One region of the Pseudoalteromonas piscicida genome, then DNA from elsewhere that is predicted to be linked to it. Evidence: predicted binding sites of a transcription regulator. Region 1 holds the regulator's gene; the other holds the start of a gene.
What was found. Region 1 encodes sigma-54, which starts transcription at its own class of promoters, with help from an activator protein. Its sites were predicted from a motif close to GTTGGCACGNNNNTNGNNT; they were not measured.
Positions count from the first base shown of each region.

Region 1 (15,377 bases):
TAGGGCTCCGATCGCCAGTTCTTTACCCATTAAAAACTTTTGGTTAGTTTGGTTGATATGACCAAGGGCAATACCACGAATCACTAAGGTTAGCGTTTGACTACCGGCAACGCCACCCATACTTGGTACTATGCCATTTAACACCGCGAGAATCGGTAAAATATCCAGAGTTCCTTCGAAGAAGCTTGCAACAAACGCTGCCATCAAGGCGGTTAGCAGGTTAATCCCAAGCCAAATAGAGCGACGCTGGCTACTTTTTAGAACTGGCGCAAAGGTATCTTCTTCGTCTTCAAGACCTGCCATACTTAATAAACTGTGCTCGGCATCTTCACGGATGACGTCAACAACGTCGTCGATGGTGACACGACCAAGCAAATGGGCGTTATCGTCAACGACGGGAGCTGAGATCCAGTTATGGCGCTCAAAAAGCTGCGCCACTTCAGACTCATCCATGGAGATAGGGATCGTTTCCTTATCTTCATCCATCAAGTCTCGAACCATGCTGTCAGGAGACTTAGTTAATAAGGTATTGACAGGCAGCGTGCCTAAAAAGCAGTTGTCTTTATCAACTACATACAACTCGTCCGTACCGTCTGGCAATTCGCCTTTAAGACGTAGATATCTAAATACAACCTCTAAGGTAACATCGGGTCGAATGGTGACCGTGTCGGTGCTCATCAAGGCACCTGCCGAGTGCTCCTTATAGGACAATGCTTGTGTCGCACGTTCTCTGTCTTGGCTATCCATCGCACCGATAACGTCTTGGTAGACGGTATCAGGCAAGCTTCTCAGGACATCACCAAGGTCATCGTCGTCCATATCTTCTGTCGCGGCAGCAATTAGCTCCGGTTCCATCTGGGCGATGATCCCAAGTCTTACGTCCTCTGATAGCTCTTCTAAGACATCCCCTTGGATATCTGGGTCAACGAGCTGCCACAACATAGAGCGAACTTTATGAGGAGATGATTCTAAAAGCAGTGCAGTGTCACAAGGTGCGGTCTCTGCGAGCATACGCCTAACTTGAACAAACTGACCACTGTTTAAGGCTTTGGTTACCTTTTGGAGTTGTTCCAGTGTGTAGTCTTGTTCAAATACTTCAGGCATAGGCATCCTTATTGATAATGCTGGCGGATAACGTGATTAAGTTAACCCTATTCATTTATTTTATAGCAGAAACCTATTTCTTAATTTGAATTTTACTCGTGTTGTTTCCGCTGGTGGGTTGCTATCGTTAATGCACGCTAAATATGCGAGCAACGATAAAGTAGGCTTGTCTCGGCAACTCGCTTTACTGCACGAGATAAACCTAAATTGGTATTACAGTGTAACTCAGTTTATTGGGAACTACCAAGGTTTACGCTTAATTATGAGAGACTTATTATACCAATTCGCTTAATTAAGTGATCTATTTTGAGGCGAGAAAATCTTGTCGATAACACGGCGAAAATTTTGCTATTTAACCTGAGGTTTGGATAAGGAATGTTCCAACTCATTGTTGCTAAAGCACAACTTAGTTTTTTCCTTGTCTAGCCAGCAAGTTTTAGGGAAAACAAGGCGAATTTACGCACCAATAGCTGGCTATTGGAAGTGAATTCAACGCAGTTAGCGCTAAAACTGGCTGCTAGAAAGGCATTAATTATCCGCAGCTCAGGTTATTTAGTTGTTCTAAATGAAAAATTTTTAACACAGTTAGCGTCAGATTTGCTCCTTCAAATTGAGCAAGTATTAAGACTAATTGGTATTATACCAGTCTGGTTACGGAGGGGGAGGGTAGCAGGGAATACATGAATCAGGCCTTAGTGCTATATTGGTGATAGCAGCTTGAGTCACTCAGATTCATTAAACTTATTTTCTATTAATCCACCAATGGCGTCTAGTGCATACTGAGCATCAGGACCTTCGCAGACAACTCGCACCTCTTTTCCCTGGCTGCTTTCAAGTAACAACAGTGCTAGTACGCTGTCTGCAGCAGCACTTTTGTCTCCCTGATATAAGGTCACTTCGGCATCAAATTGTGTCGCTAACTGAGCAAGAACTGTCGCAGCCCGAGCGTGTAGACCGAGTTTATTCTGGATTAAAAACGTATCTTCTAACATCTAACCCTCTTGCTCACGGTGACGAATTTTGACGTTAGGATGGGTTTTAGCAAAACGCTCGCCAATGGTTTGCGCTAAGTATACTGAGCGATGCTGTCCACCAGTACATCCGATAGCAATCGTTAGGTAGCTACGATTGTTACGTTCTAAGTGTGGTAACCAAGTTTGTACAAAGGTTTGGATCTGCCAAGTGAATTTTTGCACGATACTGTGGCTCGACAAATAGTCTTTGACAGGCTGATCTAGGCCCGTGAGCGGCTTAAGCTCAGGCTCCCAATGTGGATTTGGCAAAAAGCGCGCATCAAAAACGTAATCCGCTTGTTTTGGGATGCCATGTTTAAAGCCGAAAGATTCAAAAGTAATAATGAGTTGTTTGTCTTTCTTGCCTAAGATTTTTTCGCGGATATCTTCTGCAAGTTGATGAACGCTAAGGCCTGTGGTATCGATGAGAAAGTCGGCTCGAGTGATCAATACGTCTAACAGTTCACGTTCTTTTTTTATCGCGACATCTAATGGAAGATTATGCAGTGAAAGAGGGTGCAAACGGCGTGTTTCAGAAAAGCGCTTTATCAGGGTTTGGTCATCACTGTCTAAATAAAACAGGGTAGGTTTGGCGAAACCGGGCAAGTATTCAAGAATGTCATTAAACTCGTCCTGTTCTTTAGGCAAGTTTCTAACATCAATGCTCACTGCAATTTTATTATAATTGTCGGAAACGCTGCGGACTAAAGACGGTAGCAAATTGACCGGAATATTATCTACACAATAGTAGCCTAAGTCTTCCAATACTCGAAGCGCTACAGATTTACCAGAGCCTGAGCGGCCACTGATAATGATAAGCTCGAGTCCTTTTTCTTCATCACTCATCAGATTCACCTTGGATCACTGCATATAACTCATCATCACTTTTTGCTTGCCTGAGCATTTTACAAAAAGACTTGTCTTTGAGTGTATCAGCAATCGCCGCTAAGGTCTTCAGGTGCTGTTGATTATCACCTTCAGGTACGATGAACGCGACAAAAATATCGACAGGCTGCTTATCTATGGCTTCAAACTGGATCCCTTGTTCGCTGACAAGGACCATTGCAAGGATTTTATCCAAACCTTCAAGTCGACCATGGGGAATAGCAATGCCTTTACCGATCCCTGTGCTGCCTAATTTCTCTCGCGCCATTAAAGCGTCCAAGATAGCATGTTGACTGGCATTCGGAATTTGGCTATGAGCCAGTTCGCTGATGTATTCTAAAATACGTTTTTTGCTATTAAAAAGGACCGCAGCTTTACTGCAGTCCTTGTTCACTAATTCACTTAATTTCATTTTAGTGTCGAGTGAGCTTCTCTTTGTGTTTAATAACTTGACGATCTAGCTTGTCGATAAGGCCATCAATTGCGGCATACATATCTTGATGCTCTGTTGATGCAAATAGCTCGCCGCCGTTTACGTGTAATGTTGCTTCTGCTTTTTGTACTAGTTTCTCGACATCAAGGATCACATGCACGTTATTGATATGATCAAAGTGCCTTTCTAGCTTCGCAAACTTGTTGGTGACATAGTCTCTTAATGAGTCAGTAATTTCTACATGGCGACCAGTTAGATTTAGTTGCATAAGCATTTTTCCTTCTTGGGTTTTACGTCTTATATCAAGCTTTTACGCTGATTTGACGGTGGAATGGCTAGGGATTCACGATATTTTGCAATCGTGCGTCTCGCTACCTTAATTCCTTGCTCAGCTAAGATATCTGCAATTTTGCTGTCACTCAATGGCTTAGCAGTATTTTCTGCAGCTATCAGCTTTTTGATAAGTGCTCTAATTGCTGTAGAAGAGCACTCACCTCCATTTTCTGTACTTACATGGCTAGAGAAGAAATACTTCAGCTCAAATATTCCCCGTGGTGTATGCATGTATTTTTGTGTCGTTACTCGTGAAATTGTGGACTCATGCATCTCAACCATTTCAGCAACATCATTTAGCACCATAGGGCGCATTGCTTCGGGGCCATGTTCAAAGAATGCCTGTTGTTGTTGCACAATGCAATTGGTAACTTTTAATAAAGTATCATTGCGGCTTTCTAAGCTTTTAATAAACCACTTTGCTTCTTGTAAATGTGAGCGAATAAACTGACTATCCGTGCTGGATTTCGCCGTTCTAGACATGGCAGCATAATGGTCGTTTACTCTTATTTTAGGCATAGCATCAGGATTTAGCTCTACGACCCAACGACCTTTTACTTTTTTCACCGATACGTCAGGGATAACATATTCAGGCTCTTCATGAATAATGCTTGCCGCTGGCTTTGGATTAAGACTATGAATTAACGTCATGACCTCTTTGAGGTCCGCCTCTTTAAGGCGCGTTTTCTTTGCCAAAGTTCGATAGTCACGGCTGGCAAGCAAGTCGATATGCTCTGTCAGGATCATTTTCGTTTCGGCAATCCATGGCGTATCTGGAGCGAATTGATTTAGCTGAATACACAAGCATTCTTGTAAACTGCGCGCTGCGATACCGACAGGGTCAAAAAGTTGAATGCGTTTGAGTACGGCTTCGACTTCATCCAGCTCAATAGGCTCTTCGCTATTTTCGTCATTAATGCTTTCTAAAATGTCTTCGCAAGATAAGGTTAAAATGCCTGACAGGTCTACCGCTTCAATAATCGCAATCGCGATAGCTCTATCGGTTGGGCTAAATGGCGTCAGTTCGAGTTGCCACATGAGATAATCATGGAGAGATTCAGAGGTTTCCCCTTGATAAACATTATCGTCATCAGGCAGAGGGCCTGAACTTGCAGCCGGCGCTGCACTCATGTACTCATCCCAAGTGACATCCATGGCAAGGTCATCACTCACAGTGTCTTTGCTCATGGCGGTATCTGAGTCTATTTCATAGTCACTAACAGGCACTTCATCGCCTGAATCTTGATTATCGTCAGCGCTGCTCTTTTCTTGGCCGTGTTGGTCAGCATTTTCGCCGTCAGTATTATCACCTTCTTCCACTTCCAACAATGGATTGCTGTCTAATGCTTCTTGTATTTCTTGTTGCAGATCCAAGGTACTAAGCTGCAGCAAGCGAATGGCTTGTTGCAGTTGCGGAGTCATTGTAAGTTGCTGCCCCATGCGCAGCTGTAATGATTGCCTCATGTATCTCTAACAATCCTTTTTAACAGTTATTAATACTACGTCTTAACTATAGCTTGAATTGTTCGCCTAGGTAGACATCTCTTACGGTTTGATCTGCCAAAACATGTTCTGGCGTGCCTGCAGCGATTAACTCACCATGTGAAACGATGTAGGCCTTTTCACATACGTCCAGTGTTTCTCTAACATTATGGTCGGTGATTAACACACCGATACCGCGGTTTTTTAGGTGCTCTATTATCGTCTTTATATCTAACACCGAAATAGGATCAACACCAGCAAAAGGTTCATCTAACAGGATAAACTTTGGGTTTGCGGCTAAAGCGCGAGCAATTTCTACTCGTCTTCTCTCACCTCCCGACAATGCCATGCCCTGTGAATCACGAATGTGTTGAATATTAAATTCATCTAGTAACTCGTTTAGTTCAGCTTCTCTTTCAACTTTAGATAAGTCTTTTCGAGTTTCTAAAATCGCCATCAAATTTTGATAGACAGTGAGTTTTCTAAAGATTGAAGACTCTTGTGGTAGATAGCCAATGCCGAGTCGTGCACGGCTGTGCATCGGCAGCAAAGTGATATCTTCGTCATCAATCTGAATAAAGCCTTTGTCGCTTGGTACTAGCCCTACAATCATGTAAAAAGTAGTGGTTTTGCCTGCGCCATTTGGTCCCAACAAGCCTACAATACTGCCAGCTTGAACACTTAAGCCAACATTCTTAACGACTTGGCGACCTTTATAACTCTTTGCTAAACCAGTTGCTTTGAGCTCGCTCATTAATTATTACCTTCTTCCTGCGCTTTTTTGTCTTTTGCGTCTTTTTTATCATCCACAGGAACAAGGATGGTTCTGACACGAGAATCTTCCTGATCTGAGCGCTCTGCACTGATCAATTGTTTTTCAATGTCATAAGTGATGACCTGCGCATTTATCTTTTGCCCAGTTTGATTGATTTCCGCATCGCCAGAAATGACTAAGGTGCCCTTCGCAACGTCGTAACGAATTTCATTTGCTTTTGCTTCTAGCAAATTACCATCAGGTTGACGTTCGCTAAAAGTGGCTGGGCTGCCAGTTGCAACAAGCAGCTGTTTATTGGTGCCAAGTTCGGCACGGCGATGTACTTCTAGGCGATCGGCATTTATTTTTCTGTTGCCATGAATAATGACGACATTCTGTTCAAAAATACCGATATTGCTTTGCAGCTGAGCTTGCTGACGGCCAGCATCAATAATGACTTCATTTTGTTCTGCAGCAACTGCCAGAGTAGAACTTGCAAGCAAGCCGATGAAAACTAGTTTGTTAATGATTTTACTGGTCATAATAAATTGTCTTTGTGTGGTTGATGAGTTCGATCACTTGCTTTTGCAGATCCGCATGTAGTCCTTTACCTGTGATCCTAAGACTAGGACCTGTGATAACGACAGGATGTTCCGACTTCATCAATTTTTGCTTAATTTCAACTCGTACATTATCGGCATTGATATCAGTGATCATGGCATTAGGTGTTAAATTCTTTGCCAGTACATTGCCCTCTAATATTAAGGTATTGTTTTCATATAGTGTTGCTTCTAATGCACTTATCTGCCAATTCTGCTCACCGTTGTACAAGGTGAAAATAGGTTTTTCAAAGTGACTAAAGCCAAGGTCTTGATACAATTCCATCTTATCAGCAGTTACCTGATAGTTTAATAAGCCATTTTCACTATAGGTAGTTTGCTGGAGTGTCGTTGCAACATAATCGGGCTTAGCTAACGGTTCATCTTCTTTTGTTGGATCCGTCTTTGATGGATTAAACATGGGTGACCACATCCATACCATTAAAGAGCTAAATATAATGAGTAAGATGACACGCAATACGGTCATGTACTTGATCCTTTGGAAGTTAATAAGTGATGTTGGCTGAGCATGAGAAGATCTGTAAGCTCTCTCACTGCACCAAAACCACCAGGCATCAACGTCGTATAATGAGCGATATGCTTAACAAGTGGATGTGCATCGTTGACGGCAACGGCAAAACCGACTCGTTCCATTACTGGTAGGTCAGGACCATCATCACCAATATACGCGATTTCATCATCACTAAGGTTGAGCTTAGTCTTCAGTTCATCATATGCCACTAGCTTGTTTTCTTGCCCTTGGTAAATATAAGTTACATTTAAACTAGTCATGCGTTGCTGAACTATTTGTGAATGTCTACCTGTGATAACGGCGACTTCGATACCACAATCAATTAAGGCCTTAATACCAAAGCCATCTTTGGTATTAAACGCTTTCAGTTCTTCACCATTATTACCAAGGTATATGCGACCATCGGAGAACACGCCATCAATGTCACAAATCAATAATTTGATTTTCTTTGCTTTTTCCCAAGCTTCAGTTGAAATGGCTTGATATAGATCTTCAAATCGCATTACAGCACTCCTGCTCTAAGTAAATCTTGCGTATTCAGGGCGCCAACTGGAACGTTATTTTCATTTACCACAATCAAGCCATTAATTCGTTTGGTTTCCATGATATTGAGTACCTCAGCCGCGAGCATATCTGCGCGTGCCGTTGTGCTTTTAGCCGTCATTACTTGCGTGATTGGAGTTGTGTGGATATCCACCTTTTGCTCGATAATACGGCGCAAGTCGCCATCGGTAAAAATACCTTGTAATTGCGAGCTTTCATCTACGATTGCCGTCATGCCTAAACTTTTAGCGGACATCTCAAATAATGCTTCTTTAACCGTGCAATGGCTGTCGACCATAGGGATTGCATCCCCTTGATGCATGACGTCAGCAACGGTTAGTAGTAGGCGTTTTCCTAAACTACCACCTGGGTGGGAAAGCGCAAAATCATCAGCCGTGAATCCTCTAGCTTCAAGTAGCGCAACCGCGAGCGCGTCGCCCATTACTAACGTAGCTGTGGTGCTGGCGGTGGGGGCAAGCCCCAACGGGCAGGCTTCTTTCGATACTTTGACACAAAGATGGACCGTCGCATTACGAGCCATCGTAGAATTAGGATTGCCTGTCATGGAAATGACAGGGGCACCTAAGCGCTTAATAACAGGGAGGATTGAGATCACCTCTTGGGTTTCTCCTGAGTTGGAGATCATCAATACAACATCATCTTTGGTGATCATACCCAAGTCGCCGTGACTTGCTTCACCTGGATGAACAAAAAACGCAGGACTGCCAGTACTTGCGAGTGTTGCTGCGATTTTGTTACCGATGTGGCCAGACTTGCCCATACCAATCACAATGATCCGGCCTTGGCAGCCAAACATAATCTCACAGGCTTTTGCAAATTGCTGATCAACAAACTGTTGCACTTCTTCTATTGCTGCAAGTTCAGTAGCAAAAACTTGATTTGCAGAGTCAATAAATGGGTTCGTTGTCACTAGGCTTCCTTAAATGATGTAGTAGATGTAACCGACGAAGCTTGCGACAAGTATACCGCCTTCCAAGCGGTTAATGCGGCGTTTACCTGTCAAGCTGAGGCTCATTAGGATAAGCAGCAGAGTCGCACCAAGCATAATAAAGATATCACGTGAAGCAATATTGGCGTCGAGGACGGATGGGTTAATGATCCCAGCAATTGATAGCACTGCCAATATATTAAAGATGTTCGAACCGATAATATTGCCAAGCGCTAGATCGTCTTCCTTTTTAAGTACGCCAGCAACACAGGCTGCAAGCTCAGGTAAACTAGTACCAACGGCGATAATGGTTAGTCCTATTAACAGGTCACTCATGCCAAAATATTTGGCTATATCAACCGCAGCGCCAACTAAATAGTCCGCGCTAACAGGTAGTAAAACCATACCCACGATGAGCCAGAAAACGGCTTTTTGAGTCGGAATATTGTTTGGAACTTCTTCACAAGCTTCACTTACAAATGGATCCTCGCTATCTCCGCCACCACGCTTCGTGATGATGATAAGTGCGAGAAGAAAAGCGGCGAAGCCTACTAATAATAAAACACCTTCGACGAAGCTGAAGTGGTTATCACTAACGATATACCAAGCTGCTAATGAAACGATAACTAACAGCGGCATTTCGCGGCGTAAAATGCCGGAGCCTACGGAGAGTGGTCTTAATAATGCTGTGAGACCCAAAACGAGTAAGATATTGGCGATGTTAGAACCTATGGCATTGCCCACAGCGGTGTCTGTTTTATCTGCAAGAGAGGCTTGCGCAGCAACCATCATTTCAGGCGCTGAAGAACCCATGGCTACAATAGTTAAGCCAACAATTAATGTCGGTACACCAAAGTTTCGTGCAAGCGCGGCCGCACCAAAAACAAAGCGGTCAGCACTCCAAACCAGTGCAATAAAGCCCAAAACGAGAATAACAAACGATAAAACCATGAACCTCTAGCCAATAGGATTGAAATTTCGATAGATACTACCAAAAGCGCTCTGGAAAGTATAAGCAAACCGTTACATTTCACTACTTACAAAATTTTACCAAAACGATTTTCCATCTTGTTTGAAAAAAAAGTATCATACTTGGATGAATATAGTCTGGATCTGGAGAGCGACTTGTCGCAGTCAATTGTAGAAATCAAGGATGTAACCTTCTCTCGGGGTGAAAGGATCATCTACAAAAACATGAGCTTTTCCGTACCAAAAGGCAAAATTACCGCAATAATGGGACCGAGCGGCATTGGTAAAACCACCATGTTGCGATTAATTGGCGGTCAGCTAAAACCTGATAGCGGTGATATTCTTTTTGCAGGAAACAGTATCCCTAACATGTCACGAGCAGCCTTATACCAAGCGCGAACGCGCATGAGTATGTTATTTCAAAGCGGCGCCTTGTTTACCGATATGAGCGTGTTTGATAATGTGGCTTTTCCTCTACGCGAGCATACCGAACTATCAGAAGATTTAATCCGTTTAGTGGTGCTGATGAAGCTCCAAGCGGTTGGCCTTCGTGGCGCAAAAGATTTAATGCCGGCAGAGCTTTCTGGTGGTATGGCAAGACGTGCTGCATTGGCACGTTCTATTGCGCTTGATCCTGAATTAATAATGTACGATGAACCTTTTGCAGGTCAGGATCCGATTTCCATGGGGGTTCTAGTTCGGTTAATCAAGTCTCTTAATGAAGTATTGGGGTTATCGTCACTGATAGTAACTCATGATGTTACCGAAGTGCTGAGCATTGCCGACCATGTTGTTATTATTGCTGAGCAAGGTGTAATTGGTACAGGCACCCCTGAACAGATGCTTGAACACGAATCTCCATTAGTGCAGCAGTTCTTACAAGGTTTGGCGGATGGACCTGTGCCATTCCATTTTAAAGCGCCTGATTATCAGCAAGCACTGTTGCAAGGAGAGTGAGTATGGTCGACTTTTTACAAAAACTAGGCCACAAAACACTTAGCCGTTTTGCTGCGCTTGGCCGTGCTACAACAATGCTTTTTGGTGCGCTATTTAGCTTACCTAATTTCCGAAAAGGCACGCCGCTTTTGATAAAGCAACTTTACATGGTTGGTCATCAATCGTTGTTGATTATCATGGTGTCCGGTTTATTTATCGGTATGGTATTGGCGCTACAAGGCTATACCGTGTTAGTCGGATATGGCGCTGAAGATAGCCTTGGACCTTTGGTTGCGTTGAGTTTACTTCGAGAGCTAGGTCCCGTGGTAACCGCACTCTTATTTGCAGGGCGTGCAGGCAGTGCGTTAACTGCAGAAATTGGTTTGATGAAGGCTACGGAGCAATTATCCAGTTTAGAAATGATGGCGATAGATCCGCTTAAGCGCGTCGTAGCCCCTCGTTTTTGGGCCGGTTTTATTAGTATGCCGTTACTCGCATTGATATTCTCTGCGATCGCTATTTTAGGCGCACACTTGGTGGGTGTTGATTGGTTAGGCGTAGATTCAGGTAGCTTCTGGTCAATTATGCAATCGCAAGTGTCGTTTCAACAAGACATCTTAAATGGTCTTATTAAGAGTTTCGTATTTGCACTATTAGTAACTTGGATCGCGCTATACAAAGGCTATGACTGTATTCCTACTTCTGAAGGAATAAGTAAAGCGACGACAGAGACGGTAGTACATTCTTCACTGGCTGTACTTGGCTTTGACTTTGTATTAACAGCGGTTATGTTCTCAAGTTAAAAGGTTTTAAAAATGAATACACGGAAAATAGAAATTTTAGTTGGGTTGTTCGTGGCATTGGGCATTGCTGCATTCGTTATGTTGGCGCTTAAGGTGGCTAACTCAGGCTTAAGCGGAAATGGTGAGACTTACACCTTACACGCTAAATTCGAAAATATCGGCTCGTTAAAAACCCGTGCCCCAATTAAGGTGGGCGGTGTTGTGATTGGCCGTGTCGATGGGATTTACATTCATCCGCAAGAGTTCGTGCCTGTGGTATCAATGAGTTTGGATAGAAACTATGAGTGTCAGTTTTCCGATACTTCTTCAGTTTCTATTTTGACGTCGGGCATTTTGGGTGAGCAATATTTAGGTATTTCCCCCGTGATTGCCGCTGAATCAGCAAAGCAAAAATGCCTTGGTCAGGAAGTGACGAGTGAGGATAGTGTCGATCTTGAGTCTCTTTTTGGTGTTGAATCAAAAGCGCTAAAAGACGGTGACATGATCACAGATACGAAATCGGCACTTGTGTTAGAAGAGTTAATTGGTCAGTTCCTATTTAATCAAGGGAGCGAGTAAATATGTTAAAGAACGTCTATGCAAAATGTCTGACTCTATTTGTAGCATTGATGGCTACCACATTGGTACAGGCAAAAGAGGTGGACTCAAGCGATCCTTATAAAATGGTAGAGCAAGTCGCGGCGCAAACTTTTCAGCGTGTGACGAAAGATCAAAGCATCATCGAAAAGGACAAAGAGCACTTACGCGTTATCGTGGAAGAAGAGCTTATGCCTTACATCGATTATAAGTATGCTGCGTACCGTGTCTTGGGTTCGTATATTCAAACCGTTCGGAATATGGATAACGCAGAAGAAAAGGCTGCTGCAGTAGAGCATATTCGTGAGTTTATCGATGTGTTTAGAAACTATCTTATCGCAACTTATGCAGGGGTATTTACCCAATATAAAGATCAAAAGGTAGAGTTTGGTGAGCATCGCCCATTTGAGAATGAAGGCGTGGTGGTTGTTAAAACCAAAATTGTAGAGCCTGGTAAGCCTGATATCAAAATTGATTTTAAAGTTAGACGCGGTCAAGACGGTGACTGGCGCGCTTTTGACATGATGGCGGAAGGCATTAGTTTACTAGATGCCAAACAGTCGGAGCTACATGGTATTTTGCGCCAACAAGGTATTGAACATGTGATTCAACTGTTAGATAAGAAGAGCAAGCTACCAGTGCAATTTAGAGGGGATGATGGTGACGCCTAGTATTTCATTCACCGAAAGTAAAGGTGAAATCGTGTTAACTGGTGAACTTACGAGAGCGAGTTTACCAAGCGCACTGAAACAGTCGACCATCGTTCAAGTGTTGAAAAATGCACAATCAACCGTCTATTTTAACCTTTCTGAGGTGACAAGGGTTGACACCGCGGGCTTAGCTTGGTTAATTCACTCTTTAGGTCAATTGAAACAGCGCGACATTCGTCTCGAGCTGAAAAATACGCCTGAACAACTGCAAAATTTAATGGAGTTGGGTCAGGTGACAACCCTATTTGAGTGAGTCTAATGGAAACAAATCAAGTCGAAACTTTATTGAGAGATGCACTATCGCTTGACGAGATCATCGTCAAAGCTAACGGTAGTCACTACGAAGTCATTGCTGTTGGAACGTGTTTTGACGGATTAAGAAGGCTGAAAAGAGAACAGCTGATCTATGGCCCACTGATGGATACTATTAAAGACGGCACCATGCATGCTGTTAGCATCCGCGCATTCACACCAGATGAATGGCAAAAAGAGCGCAAATTTATTCTTCCACAATAACGGAGTGCCGCAATGGATCAGTTTGTTATCCAAGGTGGCACCACTTTAGCCGGTGAAGTCACTATTTCTGGGGCTAAAAATGCAGCCCTTCCTATTCTTTTCGCCGCTCTGCTTGGCGATGGTAAAAGCCGTTTTTCTAATGTACCGCACTTACGCGATATTGGTACCACTGAAGCCTTATTAAAAACACTGGGCGCTGAAGTTGAGTGGGATGGCGATATCTTAGAAATCAATGGTGCAACGGTAAATAGCGTGCTCGCACCTTATGAACTCGTTAAGCAAATGCGTGCATCTGTATTGGCGCTGGGCCCATTAGTCGCTAGATTTGGTCAGGCGCAAGTATCCCTACCGGGAGGTTGTGCTATCGGTGCTCGTCCAGTCGATCTGCATATTTCGGGTCTTGAGAAAATGGGCGCTAAGATCAAAGTTGAGAATGGTTATATCCATGCGGTAACAGACGGTCGTCTTCGTGGCGCTGAGATCTTTATGGAAACCGTCAGTGTTGGTGCAACTGAAAACTTACTGATGGCTGCAACCCTCGCCGATGGTAAAACTGTGATAGATAATGCGGCTAGAGAGCCTGAGATTATCAACTTAGCGGAATGCTTAGTTGCTATGGGGGCAAAGATCAGCGGGGCAGGCTCTAGCCGAATTGAGATAGAAGGCGTTGAGCGTCTTAATGGTTGCGAGCATAAAATTCTTCCAGATCGCATCGAAACGGGAACCTTTTTGGTTGCTGCTGCAATGGCAAAAGGCGAAGTGCTTTGTAAAAACACGGATTATCATAGTCTTGAGCCAGTGCTTGAAAAGCTACGAGCTGCTAATGCTATTGTTGAGATAAATGAAGACAGTATTTATGTGGATATGCGTCAACGCGCTTTGAAAGCCGTTAATATCAAAACCATGCCACATCCAGGTTTTCCAACAGACATGCAAGCTCAGTTTACTGCATTAAATGTGGTGGCTGAAGGGAGTGCGACAATCACAGAAACTATCTTTGAAAACCGTTTTATGCATGTGCCAGAGCTGCAGCGCATGGGCGCGAATATTCGTTTAGAAGGCAATACCGCAATCTGTGGTGAGACTGAATCATTATCAGGTGCGCAGGTAATGGCAACCGATTTACGCGCATCCGCGAGTCTTATCCTAACGGGTATTGTTGCCACAGGCGAAACCGTTGTTGACCGCATCTATCACGTTGATAGGGGTTATCAGAAGATAGAAGATAAGCTAAGCCGTTTAGGTGCAAATATAAAACGCCGTAAAACCTGAGCTTAATTATTCTGAATAGAAAACGAAAAAGCGTCCACTGGGACGCTTTTTGCTTAACCTTTTTGCCTAATATAATCCAGTTTCGAGTTCAGCAACTTCCACTGTAATAGTGAGGCGTTGACCACCTCTGAGTACTTCAAACTCGAGTTTAGTACCAGGCGCGGTATTGCCAATCGTCTTCAGTGTCCTTTGCGGATTAGTCACAGGCTCTCCACCTACTTTAACCACAATATCGTGCTCTTTCATGCCAGCTTGCCATGCGGGACCCAGCGGGTCTAATTCACTCACAGCAAGGCCGACAATAGGCGTGTAGAGATCCCTCACGCGCTTCCCTGTATTATCTACCGGTGTGCCTCTAAAGCCAAGATAGCCTCTGATCACTCGGCCATCCATAATGAGCTTATGCATGACGTCCAGTGCAAGATCATAAGGGATCGCAAAAGAGATACCTTGGATATCAATATTCAAACGCGTGCGAAACTGTGCCGAGGTAATGCCAACTAGCGCGCCATTAGAATTGACAACGGCCCCACCTGAGTTACCAACATTAATTGCCGCATCCATCTGCAATAAATTATTGAACTGGCTTTCAGTGAGTGCTTGTTTGCCTGTTGCACTGATAATACCTTGAGTAATGGTTTGTCCAATGTTCAATGGGTTACCAATTGCGAGCACCACATCTCCGACACGCGGTGAGTAGTCATGATCGATAGGAATGACAGGCAAATTCTCTGCTGGAATTTTTAATAAAGCTAAATCTGTAATAGTGTCAAAGCCTATCAATTGCGTATCGCTATACTGACGGCCGTCAGGAAGAAGCACGATGATTTGATCGGCATTATTCACCACATGATAGTTTGTTAGTATGTAGCCGTCTCGACTCATAATCACACCAGAACCAAGCTCTCTAACGGTGCTTTGGCGCTGATATCTTGGCTGATTGCTAAAGCCCTCGGAAAAAATCGTCA
Region 1 is NZ_CP021646.1:3,688,327-3,703,703, reverse strand. It holds gene mgtE (magnesium transporter) at 1-1,104, opposite strand, end outside; gene B1L02_RS17040 (HPr family phosphocarrier protein) at 1,827-2,096, opposite strand; gene rapZ (RNase adapter RapZ) at 2,097-2,963, opposite strand; gene ptsN (PTS IIA-like nitrogen regulatory protein PtsN) at 2,956-3,414, opposite strand; gene hpf (ribosome hibernation promoting factor) at 3,416-3,703, opposite strand; gene B1L02_RS17020 (RNA polymerase factor sigma-54) at 3,733-5,232, opposite strand; gene lptB (LPS export ABC transporter ATP-binding protein) at 5,279-6,004, opposite strand; gene lptA (lipopolysaccharide transport periplasmic protein LptA) at 6,004-6,546, opposite strand; gene lptC (LPS export ABC transporter periplasmic protein LptC) at 6,536-7,090, opposite strand; gene kdsC (3-deoxy-manno-octulosonate-8-phosphatase KdsC) at 7,087-7,638, opposite strand; gene B1L02_RS16995 (KpsF/GutQ family sugar-phosphate isomerase) at 7,638-8,609, opposite strand; gene B1L02_RS16990 (calcium/sodium antiporter) at 8,619-9,578, opposite strand; gene B1L02_RS16985 (ATP-binding cassette domain-containing protein) at 9,753-10,553, shown strand; gene mlaE (lipid asymmetry maintenance ABC transporter permease subunit MlaE) at 10,556-11,335, shown strand; gene mlaD (outer membrane lipid asymmetry maintenance protein MlaD) at 11,348-11,893, shown strand; gene B1L02_RS16970 (MlaC/ttg2D family ABC transporter substrate-binding protein) at 11,896-12,582, shown strand; gene B1L02_RS16965 (STAS domain-containing protein) at 12,569-12,874, shown strand; gene B1L02_RS16960 (BolA family protein) at 12,880-13,137, shown strand; gene murA (UDP-N-acetylglucosamine 1-carboxyvinyltransferase) at 13,150-14,409, shown strand; gene B1L02_RS16950 (trypsin-like peptidase domain-containing protein) at 14,476-15,377, opposite strand, start outside.

Region 2 (15,377 bases), on a different replicon from region 1:
TTCCCATGGAGGCAAAACCTATCATTCAAGGCAGTTATAGGGCTAAAGTCTTAATTATAGGTCAAGCGCCGGGTTTAAAAGCACATCAAACCTGCCAGCCGTTTAATGACCCAAGTGGAGAAAGATTGCGAGACTGGCTGGGTGTAAGTCGAATACAGTTTTATAACCCTGAACTATTTGCCATTATGCCAATGGCGTTTTGTTACCCTGGTAAAGGGAAATCTGGAGATTTACCACCACCTAAAATCTGCGCGCCAACGTGGCATTCTCAGGTGCTAGCTACACTCAGCCACGTATCGCTGACACTACTTATTGGGCAATACGCGCAAAAATGCTACTTAACGCAATATTCATCAGTAACTGAGATGGTAAAAAATGCTGACTTTTCCAGTCAAAGTCATTTGCCATTACCTCATCCAAGCCCTCGTAATCAGATCTGGTTAAAAAAGCACGATTGGTTTGAAAAAGACGTAGTACCGCAGTTAAAGACAAGAGTTTCAGCTGCGCTATCATCTTGAGAATGCATTAATTAAATTTTCACTTAATGCTTTAGACTTAGGTTTAAAATCAAAGGCAATCTGATAGGTTTAAAACTAAGGAATAAAGGTCATATCAGCCAATATTTATCACCATTTAGTTGCGTAATTACGAGTATTACCTCATACTCCAGCCTGTTTACATAACAAACACTTTTTAACATTTTCAAAGGACTTGATAATGATATACAAAACTACCGGTTGGGCTGCGGTACTCCTTTCTCTCGTCGCATTTTATCCAAGTATGCAACCTGGTGCGTTTTCCGTTATAGGCTTCTACTTATGCCTGTTTTCCCTCATTATCGCAGCATTTGCGAGCCATATGGATAAACCGATTTATTTTCGCAGCGTGATCACACTGTCTCTTGTTAACATCTTATTAGTGAATGATGGTACTCGTGCAAGCCTTTGGTTTGGCCAAAGCGACTGGGTGTATATCGGCTCTATGTACGGTATCTTTTTAGTCGTGGTGAGTATTTGTGGCTTTCTAGTGAGCCGAAACTTATTGATATCAACCTTAGAAGGTAAGATTGAGTGAAAAAAGTACACAAGCCAGAGCTCGTGTACTACGTCAGCGGTGAAATATGCTTAATTTGCTGCTAGCGAATGGGTCACCGTTGTGGTCGGGCGACCAATCAACCGACTGAGTGCATTACTCTGGATCGCAAAAAATTCTTTTTGCGCTTGTGCCTCAGCGTCAACCAATAATGCGGCAAAAGCTGTTGGCACACCTAGAGCAACCAAGTAGATCATATACGCTTCGTCAGATACAAACTTTGCTTTTACTTCAACTTGCGTGTGCTTTGACACCGCTTGTGCCAAACCTTCAATTGTAAATGTATTATCGCCAGCCAGCTCATAAACCGAGTTGTTATGGCCTGAGCTACTTAATACGGTTGCAGCAGCCAGCGCGTAGTCTGTACGAGCAGCACCGTTGATCTGAACTTGTGGCGCGATTGAGGTAATAGCATGAACCGCTGTAAATACAAGGCACTAAATCAGTGTGGTTTTCGTTATACCATCCATTTCTCAGCATGCTATTTTGGATGATGTTGAGGTATTGCTCGATAACAAAGAGCCTCATGGTATGGTCTCAATAACCATGACACACGACACCGCACATAAATTTTTGTTACCAACACAGCCTGAGCTCACGGCGCGATATCCGAAGATCCAATTAAATATCATCGTTGATGATGACAAGCGCGATATTATTAACGACCAAATAGATCTCGCCATCAGGGTTGGCTTTCCTAAAGACAGCGCACTGGTTGCAAGGCAATTACATCAAGAATGTTTTAAGCTCTATGCAAGTCCTAAACTGATAGCACTCCATGGTTTATCCATCACGTAAACAAATTCCATCTAGGACACGGGCTGTTATTGACTATCTATTGGAAGCGAACTTATTTGGATAGGTTTTGCTCTTTTTAATAGAATGATATGTGATATTTTTACTTATTTGGTTATTTTAAAGCGAACGTATACTTTCTTTCAACGGCTCATCACCTAGAGCGAATCCAGTCTTGATTTGGTCGAGTAGGGTTATCAGTCATTTTTATATTGGCTGCGATAAAATTCAGTATTGATAGTAAGTGAAATGATGGTAGGTAATAACTTACTGATAAAAATAAAGCGCACAGGGTTGGGACTGTGCGCTTGTGGTTGTGGTGCTATACCAACTGTATTAAGCCTTCTTAAATTTAATTTGCGCGACAAAGAATAATGCAAGCGTTTGTGTAATTAGGACGGCCACATGGAGGTAAATTGGAAAGCCCAAGGTGGCATCAATGGTCGAAAGCGCCAACTGGGAAATATGGAAAGTTGGCAACAGCCAAGCAAACCATTGCATTGCTTCAGGAAATAGCGTGATAGGTAGCCACAGGCCAGAAAGCAATGAGAGTGGTAGGTAAACTAAATTAACCACTGCAGGTGCCGCTTTTGCAGACACTGACAGCCCAACTAACAGCCCTAACATACACAAAGGCAAGGTGCCGAGCAGGGCAATTGCAATCACGAGTAACCATTGACCTAAGCTTAAAGATACGCCGGAAAATAATGCCAGCAAGCTCATTAGACAGGCTACGAGCAATGAAAAAGCCGTCGCACTCACACATTTTGCGAGCAAATACTGATAGGGAGAAACGGGAGAGAGCTGCTTGAGTATCAGCCAACCATTTTGTTTTTCAAGGGCGACGTTAACGCCAAAGGAAAATAGCGCAGGCCCTATCATGCCAAATATCAGATAATTGATATACATATAGTTATGGGAGTCATGATGACTGAACAACACGCCGAAGAAAAGATAAAACAAGCAAGGAAATAGCGTTGCTGGGATCACAAACCCCTTACTTCTAAATGTGCTCAAGAGTTCAGTTTTGCTTTCAAGTATAAAAGATGCAGTGTTTATCATGGCTAAGCGCTCCTAACATTCATCAGGGATAAATAAGCTTCTTCGAGGCTCATTGGGGCTACATATAAATTGCGGATAGAAAATTTCTCTAATAACTGCTTCAAAATATGGTTTGGCTCGTCCGTCAAGATAGTGAACTGATCGCCTTTAACATTCAGGTCTATCATGGGAAGTGCGTTAACCAGTGCAGCTGCAGACAGGTTGCTGGTGAACTTGATTTGTGAGCGACGATAGGTGTTGGCAAGCTCAGGTATGTCGTTAAGCTTGGTACATTTTCCTTCTTTTAAAACTAACAATTCATCTGCTAATGCTTCTGCCTCGTGAAGATAATGTGTAGTAAGGAGTACCGTTTTATTTTGTTGTTTTAACGTGCGTATGGCCTGCCACAATTGCTGTCTTGACTCTACATCCATACCAACACTGGGTTCATCCAAAAAAACAATATCGGGGTTGCCTGCTAGCGCAATTGCCATAAACAGTCGTTGCTTCTGGCCTCCAGATAACGTATCAAAGGTTTGTTCTAAAAATGGTGCTAATTGGCAGAGTGAAATTAACTTCTCCAATGGAATTGGGGTTTGATGGTAACTTGCAAATAACGCCAGAAACTCTCTCACTTTGGTTTGCAGAGGTAGCCCGCCTAACTGCATCATGGCACCCACGCGCTGGCGGCAAAAGTCAGACTCTGGCTGATGGCCAAGAACGGAAACTCGTCCTGAAGTGGGTCTTAGTCTGCCAAGCATTATATTGATCAGGGTGGTTTTTCCTGCGCCATTTGGACCAAGAATGGAATATATCTTACCCTGTTCAAGCGTAAGATTTAGGTCTGCTAATATTGGCTTAGTATTGTTGTATGCAAAACTGATATTTGATAACTCAATGGCGTTGCTCAAGGTCTTCGCTCCTACTGAACTGTACGAGTTGCAGTATGCGCGGCTTTAAGGTGAAGCGTGAGTGAGGGTTGTCAGGAAATAAAATGACAAATGTCAGGACTTGAAAAGATAACTCACAGGTGTAGCAACACCTGTGAGTATTCAAGCATTACAGCCCTGTCATTTTCGATAAATGCGTAGAGAGGGCAAGTTGGATCTTAGTGTCAGGGGCCTTTACAGTAAACAAAGCCTCTTCAAAATCGCCTTTTGAAAAGCTATCGTGAATGTTATTCGACAGTGCGTAAGGCTCACTTGGCATGCCGGTAAATGGGAAGATCATTCTATCCATGCCACCATCACCATCTTCGTCATGAATTACGTGGATCGCATACTGTCCCGCAGGCACGCCTTCAAAAGTGACCGTAGTGGTAGGAGTTTGCGGTGTGACAATCAGCTTGCGAAAAAAGTGAGCGTCAGGATCATTCACATTTTTATCGCTGTGGTAGTCCGCGCTGTTGTCAAATAACAGTACTAACATTTGACCGTCGGTATTGGTCACATCTGTGATCTCAACCGTAAGATTCGTTGGGGGACCTGCAACCGTATTTACGCTTACCGGACTTGTTGAACTACACGCCGCAAGTAGTGCCAGCGCAAACAATAAACTTAGGGACCTCATCCTTTGCTCCTATTAAGGGTTAGTTTGTAGCTCCACAAGCTTGTCAGATAATTGTGTAAATACTGTTAAAAATTGTTAGATGCAGGAAATAATAAAGACTATTCTGACCAGTGTGACTAAGCACTGTAATAGAACGGAATAATCATTCGATTTAATCGAACGAAATGGACAAGTTTGACTAATTTTATTCTCGCATAGGTTTGGTAGGCTATCCATTAAATAATTGAGCTGAACTTATTATCCCAAGTTCAAGCTAAACCGAGAGGCATTATGAAAATTATTCGAATTAACAAAGCACAGGCAACACAAGATGGTGCTGGCGTAAATATTAACCGCATCGCTGGATTTGACGGCAAGAGTTTAGATCCTTATCTCATGATTGATGAATTGAAATCAGATAATCGCAGTGACTTTATGGCTGGCTTCCCGCCGCACCCACACCGAGGCATTGAAACCTTTACCTATATTCGTAAAGGCGGCTTTGAGCATAGAGATCAAATGGGTAATGTCAAAGCCATTCGCAGCGGTGATGTGCAGTGGATGAGTACCGGGCGTGGTGTAGTGCATTCAGAAATGCCGCTTAGCGACGCCGAGGGCATGCATGGCTTTCAAATTTGGTTAAATATGCCAGCAAAAGACAAAATGCGTGCGCCTAGATATCAAGATACAACCGAGCATCCTGCGCCACAAATAGTGATAGGAAAGGTCGGTTATTTCAAGGCATTGGCTGGCACGTGGCAAGTGGCAGGCGAAGTACTTACATCGTCATTACAGTCACTTGCGGGCGAGGGCGCACTTGCAGATGTGACTTTAACTGCGGGAAGTCGATTGCATCTTGAACTGGAGCAGTTTGGCAAGGTGATGATCTACATTCATTCGGGCCGGCTTGAAAACTATGGGGAGCAAACGTTGCTTGAGCTTGACCCAAGCCAAGACCTTGATCTCTTAGCGACGGATGATGTCGGCTTTTTGGTCCTTGCAGGGCAGCCAATTAATGAAAAAATAGCGCATATGGGGCCATTTGTGATGAATACTCAAGAGGAGCTTCATCAAGCGGTAAGAGATTATCAACAAGGCCGCTTCGGCGATATTGTATAGGGGGTTTACATGGGGTTATTAATAGATGGTCAATGGCACGATAAGTGGTATGACACAAAAAGCAGCCAAGGCAAATTTGAGCGTGAGTCTGCAAAATTAAGAAACTGGGTAACAGAAGACGGCAGTGCGGGGCCAACGGGTAAAGCGGGTTTTAAAGCCGAGTCCGGACGCTATCATTTATATGTTTCCCTTGCATGTCCTTGGGCACATAGAACGCTCATTTTCCGAAAGCTCAAACAATTGGAGGCGCATATCGACGTGTCGATAGTTGACCCGGATATGTTAGATCAAGGTTGGCGCTTTACAAGTCAGCGTCCAGAAGTCGGTGATGGCCTGTATCAGCTAAGCTTTATGCATCAGCTGTATACTAAAAACGACCCAAGTTATTCGGGCCGAGTTACGGTCCCCGTCCTTTGGGATAAACAAACGGAGCAAATCGTTAGCAACGAATCGAGTGAAATCATTCGTATGTTTAATAGTGCGTTTAACCAGGTAACGGGAAACGAGACTGACTATTATCCAGAGGTACTACAGCATGAAATCGATGAAATAAACGAATTTGTTTATCACAATATTAACAATGGCGTATATAAGGCCGGATTTGCGACAACGCAAGATGCTTATCATAGTGCGGTAACCGCGTTATTTAAAGCGTTGGATAAGCTCGAAACCAGACTGGCTGCGCAACGTTATCTTGTGAAAGGACAATTAACGGAAGCCGACTGGCGATTATTTACGACTCTCATCCGTTTCGACAGCGTGTATCATGGCCACTTTAAGTGCAACATTAAGCAAATCGAAGATTACCGCAATATTTCTGCGTATGTGCGTGACTTATATCAACATCAAGGTATTGCAGATACGGTTGATTTTTATCACATTAAAAGGCACTACTACTTTAGCCATACGATGATCAATCCCACCCAAGTCGTACCAGAAGGGCCAAGCATTGACTATCAGCGTTTTCATAACCGGAGCGGCATCACGTTATAAGTAACCTAACTTCTTATCCTGAGTTCAGGTTAAGTAATCTTTGTCTTTGTCTTTGTTTCTATTTGGACTAGATTTAATAATGCGTTTGCTGGTAGTTGTCATTTGTACTTAAGTGCAAACGCATTTTAGGTCTTTATGCCTAACAGTCAGGCCACTGTCCAAGGAGAAAATGTGTCTTCTTCCAATATTGCTAAGGGCGCTATTGTACTTATGCTCGCTGTGATGGTGAGTGCTATCTTATATTTTGAAAATAGTATCCATCGCGACCTTAACGAGAGCTTTTACCAGCGGTTAGAGCAGGTTTATACGGCACAAAATAGTATTTATTTGGGAGAGATCGACGACAATCGCCGGTTTCTTTATTTTCTACTAGACACCCCACCAATTCAGGGCATCGCCAGAGCCGAAAAAAACGATGGTATTGACCCTCAAGAAAACACTCAGCTTGATGTCTGGCGGGCACGACTAAGCACGATTTTTAGGTCAATACTATATTCCTATGATGGCATTAATCAGATCCGCCTAATTGATGCCCATACAGGGATGGAAATGGTTAGAGTTGAGCGGCAGTTAGGCCAAGTGATCACGGTTCCTGATAGCAAATTACAAGACAAAAGTAAGCACGACTATTACGTTCGAGCACTGCAACTTCCAGAGCGCACTATCTATTCCACAACCATTAATTTGAATCGAGAACACGGACAAATTGTCACGCCTTTTCAACCAACCAAACGTTTTACTTTACCGACTTACGATATAGATAACGACCTTTTTGGTATACTGATCATCAATACTGATGCCGAAAAAATGATGGACAGAATCGTCTCTCGAGCGCCGGATATACAAAAAGTGATGTTCTTAGGTGCAGATGATTCGTTTATTTATCATCCAGAGTTTTCGCTACGATATAGCAAGGATCTAAACCCAGAAATCAGCTTTAATACTCTGTATCGCGTTACTCCATGGTCCAGTAAAATCCAGCTGGTAGAAGATAAGCAAACGGGTGAACAGTTTTTAGCGTTAATTAGTAAGGTTGAAGGGGCCAACTTTAATAACTTAGAGGCTAAGCTGGTTAATCTCATTCCCTTTACTGCTTATCAGCAAAGCCTTAATGAAAAACGATTAACGACCTATGTTTTGCTAGCCGTTGCTAGTAGTGTCTTTGCCTTAATCTTTTTTGCGTTTTGGCAATATACTAGTAGCTTGCGCACCCTTGATTCTACGCGAGCAGAGTTCAAAGCAATTTTGGATGGTGCGTCTGACGGCGTATTGGGTTTTGATGATAATTTAAAGCTCACCAGCTTTAATGAGTCAGCACAGCGCTTTTTTAAGCAATTAAATAACAGTCGCTTAGGTAGCAACCCACAGTTTCTGCCAGAAGCTGTGCATCAGTTTTTATTTCACTACGCCAATATGGTTTTACAGGGCGAAGTGGTGGAATCTAAGCCATTACAACTAGACTTGAATGCACGTGAAAATATTTGGCTTTCACTTAGCTTATCGCCAATTTACGCACGAAGTGGACGCATTCAGGGGGTGGCATTATTTGTTGAAGACATCACAGCCAAGAAAGAAGCGGAAGCGCAGTTAGTTGGTGCCAATGAGCGACTCGAGCAAGAAGTGAAAGAGCGTACTAAAGAGCTGGTGGATGCGCGAGATAAAGCCGCTAAAGCGTCAGAAGTAAAAAGCGCGTTTATATCCACTATTAGCCATGAAATGAGAACGCCTCTCAATGGGATTTTAGGGTCACTTAATTTGGTGAGAAAAGAGCCAGTTTCTAAGCTCCAGCATAAGTACTTAGAAATGATGGAAACGAGCTCGACTACGCTCTTGTCGTTAATTAACGATGTACTGGATCTGTCGAAGATAGAAGCGGGCAAGCTAGACATTGATAATGAACCATTCAACCCGCTCTCTGTCATTGAGCATGTCGCGCTTTCTATGTCGGCAAAGGCCAAGGAACAGGATATCACTTATATTTTAGACCAAACCGGTTTAGAACACATTGAACTGTGCGGTGATGCGGCGCGCGTTAAACAAATAATTTATAACCTTCTCAGTAACGCGATTAAATTTACCAAAAAAGGACATGTGAAATTGACTGTCACTACTGAGCAACTTGACGACACGGTATGGCTTAAAGTTATTGTGGAGGACACTGGAGTGGGAATTGAAAAGGCTAATCAAAACAAGCTATTTCAATCGTTTAGCCAAGAATCCATTAACACCTCAAACGAGTTTGGTGGTACAGGCCTTGGACTCTCCATTTGCAAGCAGTTAGTTGAAAAAATGCTCGGCCATATTCATTTTGAGAGTGAAAAGTTTAAAGGCAGCAAGTTTTGGTTTGAATTACCATTTTCCAGTGTGCAAACTAAGCCTATCAACGTGCCTGAAGTGTTGGCAGGTAAAACAGTCTCTGTGTTCAGCAAAACAAAACTAGAGTCAGACACTATCGCCAAACTCATTGTCAAATGTGGTGGTGAATACGTTGATAAAGGAGCAAAGAGTGATATATGCATCATTACAAACAAGCAAGATTATATGCAAGTGAAATCGGCTCAAAATCAGTTTGAGAAACTAATTTTGGTAGGGGATGAGCTTCAGCATATTAACGACTCCGATAACATTGTGCATATCTCTTCACCTCTTCGGATTGGAGAGTTTGTCGCGCTATTTGACTTAAACAAAGCAATTAGATTACAGCCTAGCTTGAAGAAATCGGGTGAGACAGTCGCGTTAAGCGGTAACTTGGTCGCAGGCTGTCACTTCTTGGTTGTGGACGATAATCAAATCAACCGGATTGTGGCAAAAGGCATTTTGGAAGGACAAGGGGCTAAGGTGAGTTTTGCCGTTGATGGCCAAGACGCGGTGAATAAACTACTGTTATTTGAGCATCAAGAGGTTGATTTTGATGCTATCTTTATGGACTGTAATATGCCAGGAATGGATGGTTATCAAGCCACAAGAGCAATTCGTCAGGGTCAAGGTGGTGATAAGTACAAAGATGTGATCGTTATTGCGATGACAGCCAGCGCTCTTGCTGGTGAAAAAGAGCGTTGCCTAAATGTGGGAATGGATGAGTTTGTAACTAAACCTGTGGTCATCGAGCGGTTATTTGAAGTGCTAGATACGCTAGGTGTGCATGCTAAAGATGATGATTCTGTGCTTATTCACCCGTTTGAGAGCGTGGCAGAAGTACAAACGAGCCTGCCGATAAATGAAGCTGATGTACTCGAGCGCCTTTCTGGAAATGAAGAATTACTTAAAAAGATGTACACCTTGTTCTTGAATGACTCTGAAAATCAAATGCAACAGCTCAGATTAAGTATTAAAAATAGTAATTGTGACGCATCAGCAAGATATAGCCATGCACTTAAAGGTCAAGCTGGGGATTTAGCTGCAGAAGGACTCTTTGATTTGTTCGATAAAATAGAGACTTATGCGCGAGAACACCAAGCTGGGCAATGTAAATCATACTTGGAGCAGGCGCAAAGTGAATACGATAAAGTCGTAGTATTTGCGAAAAAGCGCGTGAGTGAGCTAGAGTTCGCAGATATCAACAACGGCTAAAGTGAGTGAGGTCTTAGTTCAACAATGACCTTATTTACCATTATTAAATTCTGGGCCAGTCATAATCCATTTGGGTTGCTGTTTTTCCTGCAACAGATTGCCCAAAGCGTTTTTTCACCAGCTCTAAACTCATATCGATACCTGCTGAAATACCCGCTGAGCTAGTAAAATTTTGATCCATAATAAACCTTACGTCTTCAACGACTTCTAGAGAGGGATATTGCTCTCTCAAATCGTCGATATCCTGCCAATGGGTGGTAACTCGCTTGCCATCAATGAGGCCTGCTTCGGCATATAAGAACACACCTGTACAAACTGATGCGCACTGAGAGGTATGATTCGCTGTTTCTGCAAGCCAATTAAGTACGTTGTGATCATTGCAAATTTGGTGATGAATTCCGCCGACAACGATGAGCAAATCAAATTTTGGATGTGAGTAGATACTGTAATGGGGGTTTACACTCATGCCGCCACGCGAGGTTACTGGCACATGACTTGGTGCGACAAGGCTGACGTTAATCGGGGTTTCGATAAATCGCTTTGCGGTGTTGAATACCTCAAACGGACCACAAAAATCTAAACACTCCGCACCGTCATAGATGAAAATGCCAACTTCCATTATTTTCCCCACAGATCAGTTTTTTACTAACTTGGCTGATTTTAGTTAAATTTTCAAGGTAAATTGTAACAACCCATGAAAAAACTCCACATACTGTAGTCTTAGTATCTTTAAGCTACTATGAACTCAAGCTTTTCTGCTCTATCGCAGAGAACCTAGTTTCTCCCGCAAAGCGATTGCACTTTTAGAGACGATCCGTAATATCTTACCCACGATAACAACAAGCGATGAAACAATATGTTCAAACCTTCCATTACATTATTAAGCGCTGCTGTATGTTTAGCCCTTGCGGGTTGTGCTGGCACTGCAGAGCAAATTCAAGAACCAGTAAAATCACTTCAAAGTAAGCAATATGATAACGTGCTTTTGCAGGAGTTTTCAGGACCATATCAAGGCGTTCCTCACTTTGACAAGATGAAACTTGAGGATTTAGAAGCCGCTCTTGAAATCGGTATGGCTGATAATTTGAAAGAAATTGAAGCAATTGCCAATAACCCCGCGAAGCCAACTTTTGAGAATACAATTGTTGCTTTAGAAAGAGCTGGGGCTGCTTTGGATCGTGTTTTTACCTACTACGGCCTTTGGAGTGCAAACATTTCAAGCCCAGAGTTTAGAGAAATCCAATCGCGAGTTGTGCCTAAGTTTTCAGAGTTCAGTTCTAAAATCACCCAAAACCAACCACTTTTTGAACGAGTAAAAGCAGTATACGAAGGTGCTGAATATAAAAAGCTAACGGCGGAAGAGCAGCGCATTACTTGGATGCGTTATAACAGCTTTGCCCGCAATGGTGCGACGTTAAAAGGTGATGACGCTAAGCGCTACGCAGACATTAATCTTGAGCTATCGAAGCTACATACTAAATTTGCAAACAACGTACTTGCGGATGAAGAAAACTATGTGGTTTACCTCACTAAAGACCAGTTGTCAGGTTTGCCTGAGTCGTTTGTTGCGTCGGCAGCGGCCGCTGCAAAAGCACGCGGCAAGGCGGATATGTACGCGATCACCAACTCTCGCTCGTCAATGGATCCATTTTTAACCTACTCAACAGAGCGTGAGTTACGCGAGAAAGTATGGAACAACTACTATAACCGCGGCAACAACGGCGATGAGTACGACAACAAAGCGATTATCTCTGACATCCTAAAGCTTAGACATGAGCGCGTTAACTTACTAGGCTACGATAATTACGCGCAGTGGCGTCTTGAAGATCGAATGGCGAAGAAGCCTGAAAACGCGATGGCGCTGATGAAGAAAGTGTGGCCAGCTGCAATTGCGCGCGTGAAAGAAGAAGTTGCTGACATGCAAGCGATTGCCGATAAAGAAGGCGCTAATATCACCATTAAGCCGTGGGACTACCGTTTCTACGCCGAGAAGGTTCGCCAAGCAAAATATCAATTGGATTCAAACGAAGTTAAAGCCTATTTACAGCTAGACAATTTGCGTGAAGCGATGTTCTATGTTGCAGGCCGTTTGTTTAACTTTGAGTTCACCGAAGTGCCTAAGGGCTCAGTACCAGTGTTCCACCCTGACGTTCGTGTATGGGAAGTAACAGACAAAACCACCGGTGATAATATCGGCCTTTGGTATTTAGACCCGTTCGCACGTAAAGGTAAACGCTCTGGTGCGTGGGCCTTATCATATCGTAGCCATACAACATTTGATGGTAAAACAAATGTGCTTAGCTCAAACAACTCCAACTTTGTGAAAGCACCAGAAGGTGAAGCGACCTTAATTTCTTGGTCAGATGCAGAAACCTATTTCCACGAGTTTGGTCACGCGCTGCATGCGCTTTCATCAAACGTGAAGTATCCAAGTTCAAACTCTGGCGTGCGCGACTACACTGAGTTTCAATCTCAGTTATTGGAGCGTTGGTTGGCGACTGATGAAGTGATCAATCGTTACCTAGTTCACTATAAAACAGGCAAACCTATGCCTAAAGCACTAGTCGAGAAAATCAAGAAGTCAGCAACCTTTAACCAAGGGTTCGCGACGACTGAGTACCTTGGATCGGCTATCATGGATATGCTTTTCCATACCACAGATCCAGACAAAATTGGTGACCCTGTTGCATTCGAAAAGTCTCAGTTAGGTGCGCTAGGCATGCCGGACGAGGTCGTGATGCGTCATCGCACTACTCACTTTGGACATGTATTCTCAGGTGAAGGTTATTCAGCGGGTTACTACGGTTACCTATGGGCTGAGGTATTGACCTCTGATGCAGCAGAAGCGTTTGCTGAAGCGCCAGGTGGCTTCTACGACAAAGACGTAGCACAGCGTTTGGTAGATTACCTATTCTCAGTTCGCAACTCAATGGATCCTGCTGAAGCATATCGCAAGTTTAGAGGCCGTGACGCTGAAGTTGAGGCGCTAATGCGTGATAGAGGCTTTCCGGTAGAGAAGTAAAAAGTTTACTCTGCTATTCGGATAATAAAAAACCCCTGAACTTGATGCCAGGGGTTTTTTATAAAGCTTTAGCTTTTGGATTTCGTGCCGTCACCAAATAGGGATTTAAGGCCGTCGGCAAATTGCTTTATTTGCGCTTTCATCGAGCGTTTTACACTAACTTCAATGCTACCCAAAATCATTCTGCCGTGAATATAAATTCGTGGACGCTGTTTCACCTGTCCTGCAGATGCAAGCGTATTTCTTGTGTTTTCTACTGAACCCATAATATTACGAATATCGGTGACGACGTCGACTGTGTCTGGTACAAAGATTTCGTCACTGCCTAAAATGCAATCTATATAAATATGTACTTCAGGGTGACTAAAAATTGCGTTGCTAAAATCTAATTCCAAGCTGCCAAGGTAGTTTTTTAGGTGGATCTCTTTAGGTACGACCCACTCGCCACTGCGATGGTTGGAACTAAGTATAGAGGTAATGCTTATTACCTCAGAGCCATCTACGTTTGAGGTAAATTTTGGACCCAAACGAGCGGCTTTTTCGCTGTGATATCTTGCATCCGACTTGAGCGGTAAATCAGCACTAAGTGCTGCAATTTGTTCTTGCTCGTTCAGGTTATATGCTTGATCTAGTCGTCTCTCGAATGCATCTGCTGAAAGCTCACCGTGGCTGTAATTTAGAATTAACTGGTCAATCACCTCTTCCCTGACGGATTCGAGAGGTCTATCTTTTAATGGTACAGACATATGGTTGGTTCCGTTCTCTTGATTTGTGGTTAGGGGTGCAACAACCAAGCCAATATTAAATATTATATAAAACAAATGGTTAGTATTTTATAATATCAACTTACTCTATTTATTTACTAATATTTAGTTATACAAAATAGTATTTGGTCAAAATTACCACTCTTAGATGGCTGGCAACGCAGTAGCGCAGGTTCAGTTTGATATTGTCAGTCACTTTGCTATGGTAGTAGGTGTTCGCAAAACAACCAAAGGAGATCAGTTATGGCGAAGAAAAGTGATGTTAAAGCGCTTAAAAAAGAGCTGAAAGCGCGTAAAGCAAAGATTGAAAAGCATGAAGCGAAAATCAAAAAGCTGAAAAAAGCGATTAAAAAGGCTTAAAAGCCATTAGCCCTAACGTAAAGGGATAAGTAAGCGAGCGGTAAATATACCGCTCTTCTTGCGGGTTAGATTAAATCGAAAGGTGGCTATATAGCAACCAAGTTCCCACACAGATTAAGATCACCCCACCAAAGGTTTCAGCTCGACTACCAAGAAACTTTCCTGCCGAGTGCCCAATCATCACACCAATCGTTACCATCATGGTGGTGGCAAGGCCGATGAGCGCAGCGGCGAGCCATATATTCACATCAACAAATGCGAGACTGACACCGACAGCCATTGCATCAATACTGGTGCCAAACGCTGTGATAATGGTTTTTAACCAAGGTTGTTTAGCGTGTTGAGTTGGCGCATCGTCATCACCCTTAAGGCTCTCATAAATCATATGAGCGCCAAGCCCTAACAGTAAGATAAAGGCAATCCAGTGATCCCAAGCCTCGACATAGTCTGCAGCAGATTGTCCTATTAACCAGCCAATCAGCGGTGTACTGGCTTCAATAATCCCAAAAATAAGGCCGATTTTTATGGCTTCGGTAAGCCGAGGTGATTTTAGGCTGGCGCCTTTACCGATTGCCGCGGCAAACGCATCGGTAGACATGGCGTATGCTAACAGTAGCAGGGTGACGAAATTCATTTACATTGCTCCGGTCGGGCGATTTGAGTCCACGACATATCCACACGCCCGACCACAGGTATGGATATATCGATGGTCTCGCCAACCGAGAGGTGTCCGCACCATGGCGTGTGGCCAATTATGTTGATACGGACTCTTCCGAGCATTGGAAGCAGGCTACTCCCCAACGAGTTGCGATAATATCAAGAATTGTTCTAAATAGAAATCTAAGTTTATAGCTAGTTCAACACGATATGGTGAATGAGTTGGCTCCATTTTTTAGTTATTTATCTTACAGCAATACACTAAAGCAGCTCCCTTTTCCTGCTTCAGAAGTCGCGCTGATCCGCCCTTTGTGGTGATGGATAATTTGTTGGCTGAGTGCAAGTCCAATTCTTGAACCATGAGGTTTTGTGGTAAAAAATGGTACGAATATTTTATCAAGTGTGCTGAGCCGTCT
Region 2 is NZ_CP021647.1:605,181-620,557, forward strand. It holds gene B1L02_RS21145 (uracil-DNA glycosylase family protein) at 1-518, shown strand, start outside; gene B1L02_RS21150 (hypothetical protein) at 718-1,074, shown strand; gene B1L02_RS24775 (hypothetical protein) at 1,125-1,346, opposite strand; gene B1L02_RS21160 (LysR substrate-binding domain-containing protein) at 1,540-1,890, shown strand; gene B1L02_RS21165 (ABC transporter permease) at 2,224-2,949, opposite strand; gene B1L02_RS21170 (ABC transporter ATP-binding protein) at 2,952-3,839, opposite strand; gene B1L02_RS21175 (DUF2141 domain-containing protein) at 3,988-4,497, opposite strand; gene B1L02_RS21180 (pirin family protein) at 4,768-5,595, shown strand; gene B1L02_RS21185 (glutathione S-transferase family protein) at 5,605-6,588, shown strand; gene B1L02_RS21190 (ATP-binding protein) at 6,760-10,158, shown strand; gene B1L02_RS21195 (DJ-1/PfpI family protein) at 10,202-10,777, opposite strand; gene B1L02_RS21200 (M3 family metallopeptidase) at 11,015-13,180, shown strand; gene B1L02_RS21205 (LiaF domain-containing protein) at 13,249-13,926, opposite strand; gene B1L02_RS21210 (manganese efflux pump MntP family protein) at 14,375-14,938, opposite strand; yybP-ykoY riboswitch at 14,973-15,115, opposite strand; gene B1L02_RS21215 (ATP-binding protein) at 15,210-15,353, opposite strand; gene B1L02_RS21220 (ABC transporter permease) at 15,331-15,377, shown strand, end outside.
Region 2: the regulator sigma-54 is predicted to act here: its motif matches at 13,962-13,980, upstream of B1L02_RS21205 (LiaF domain-containing protein).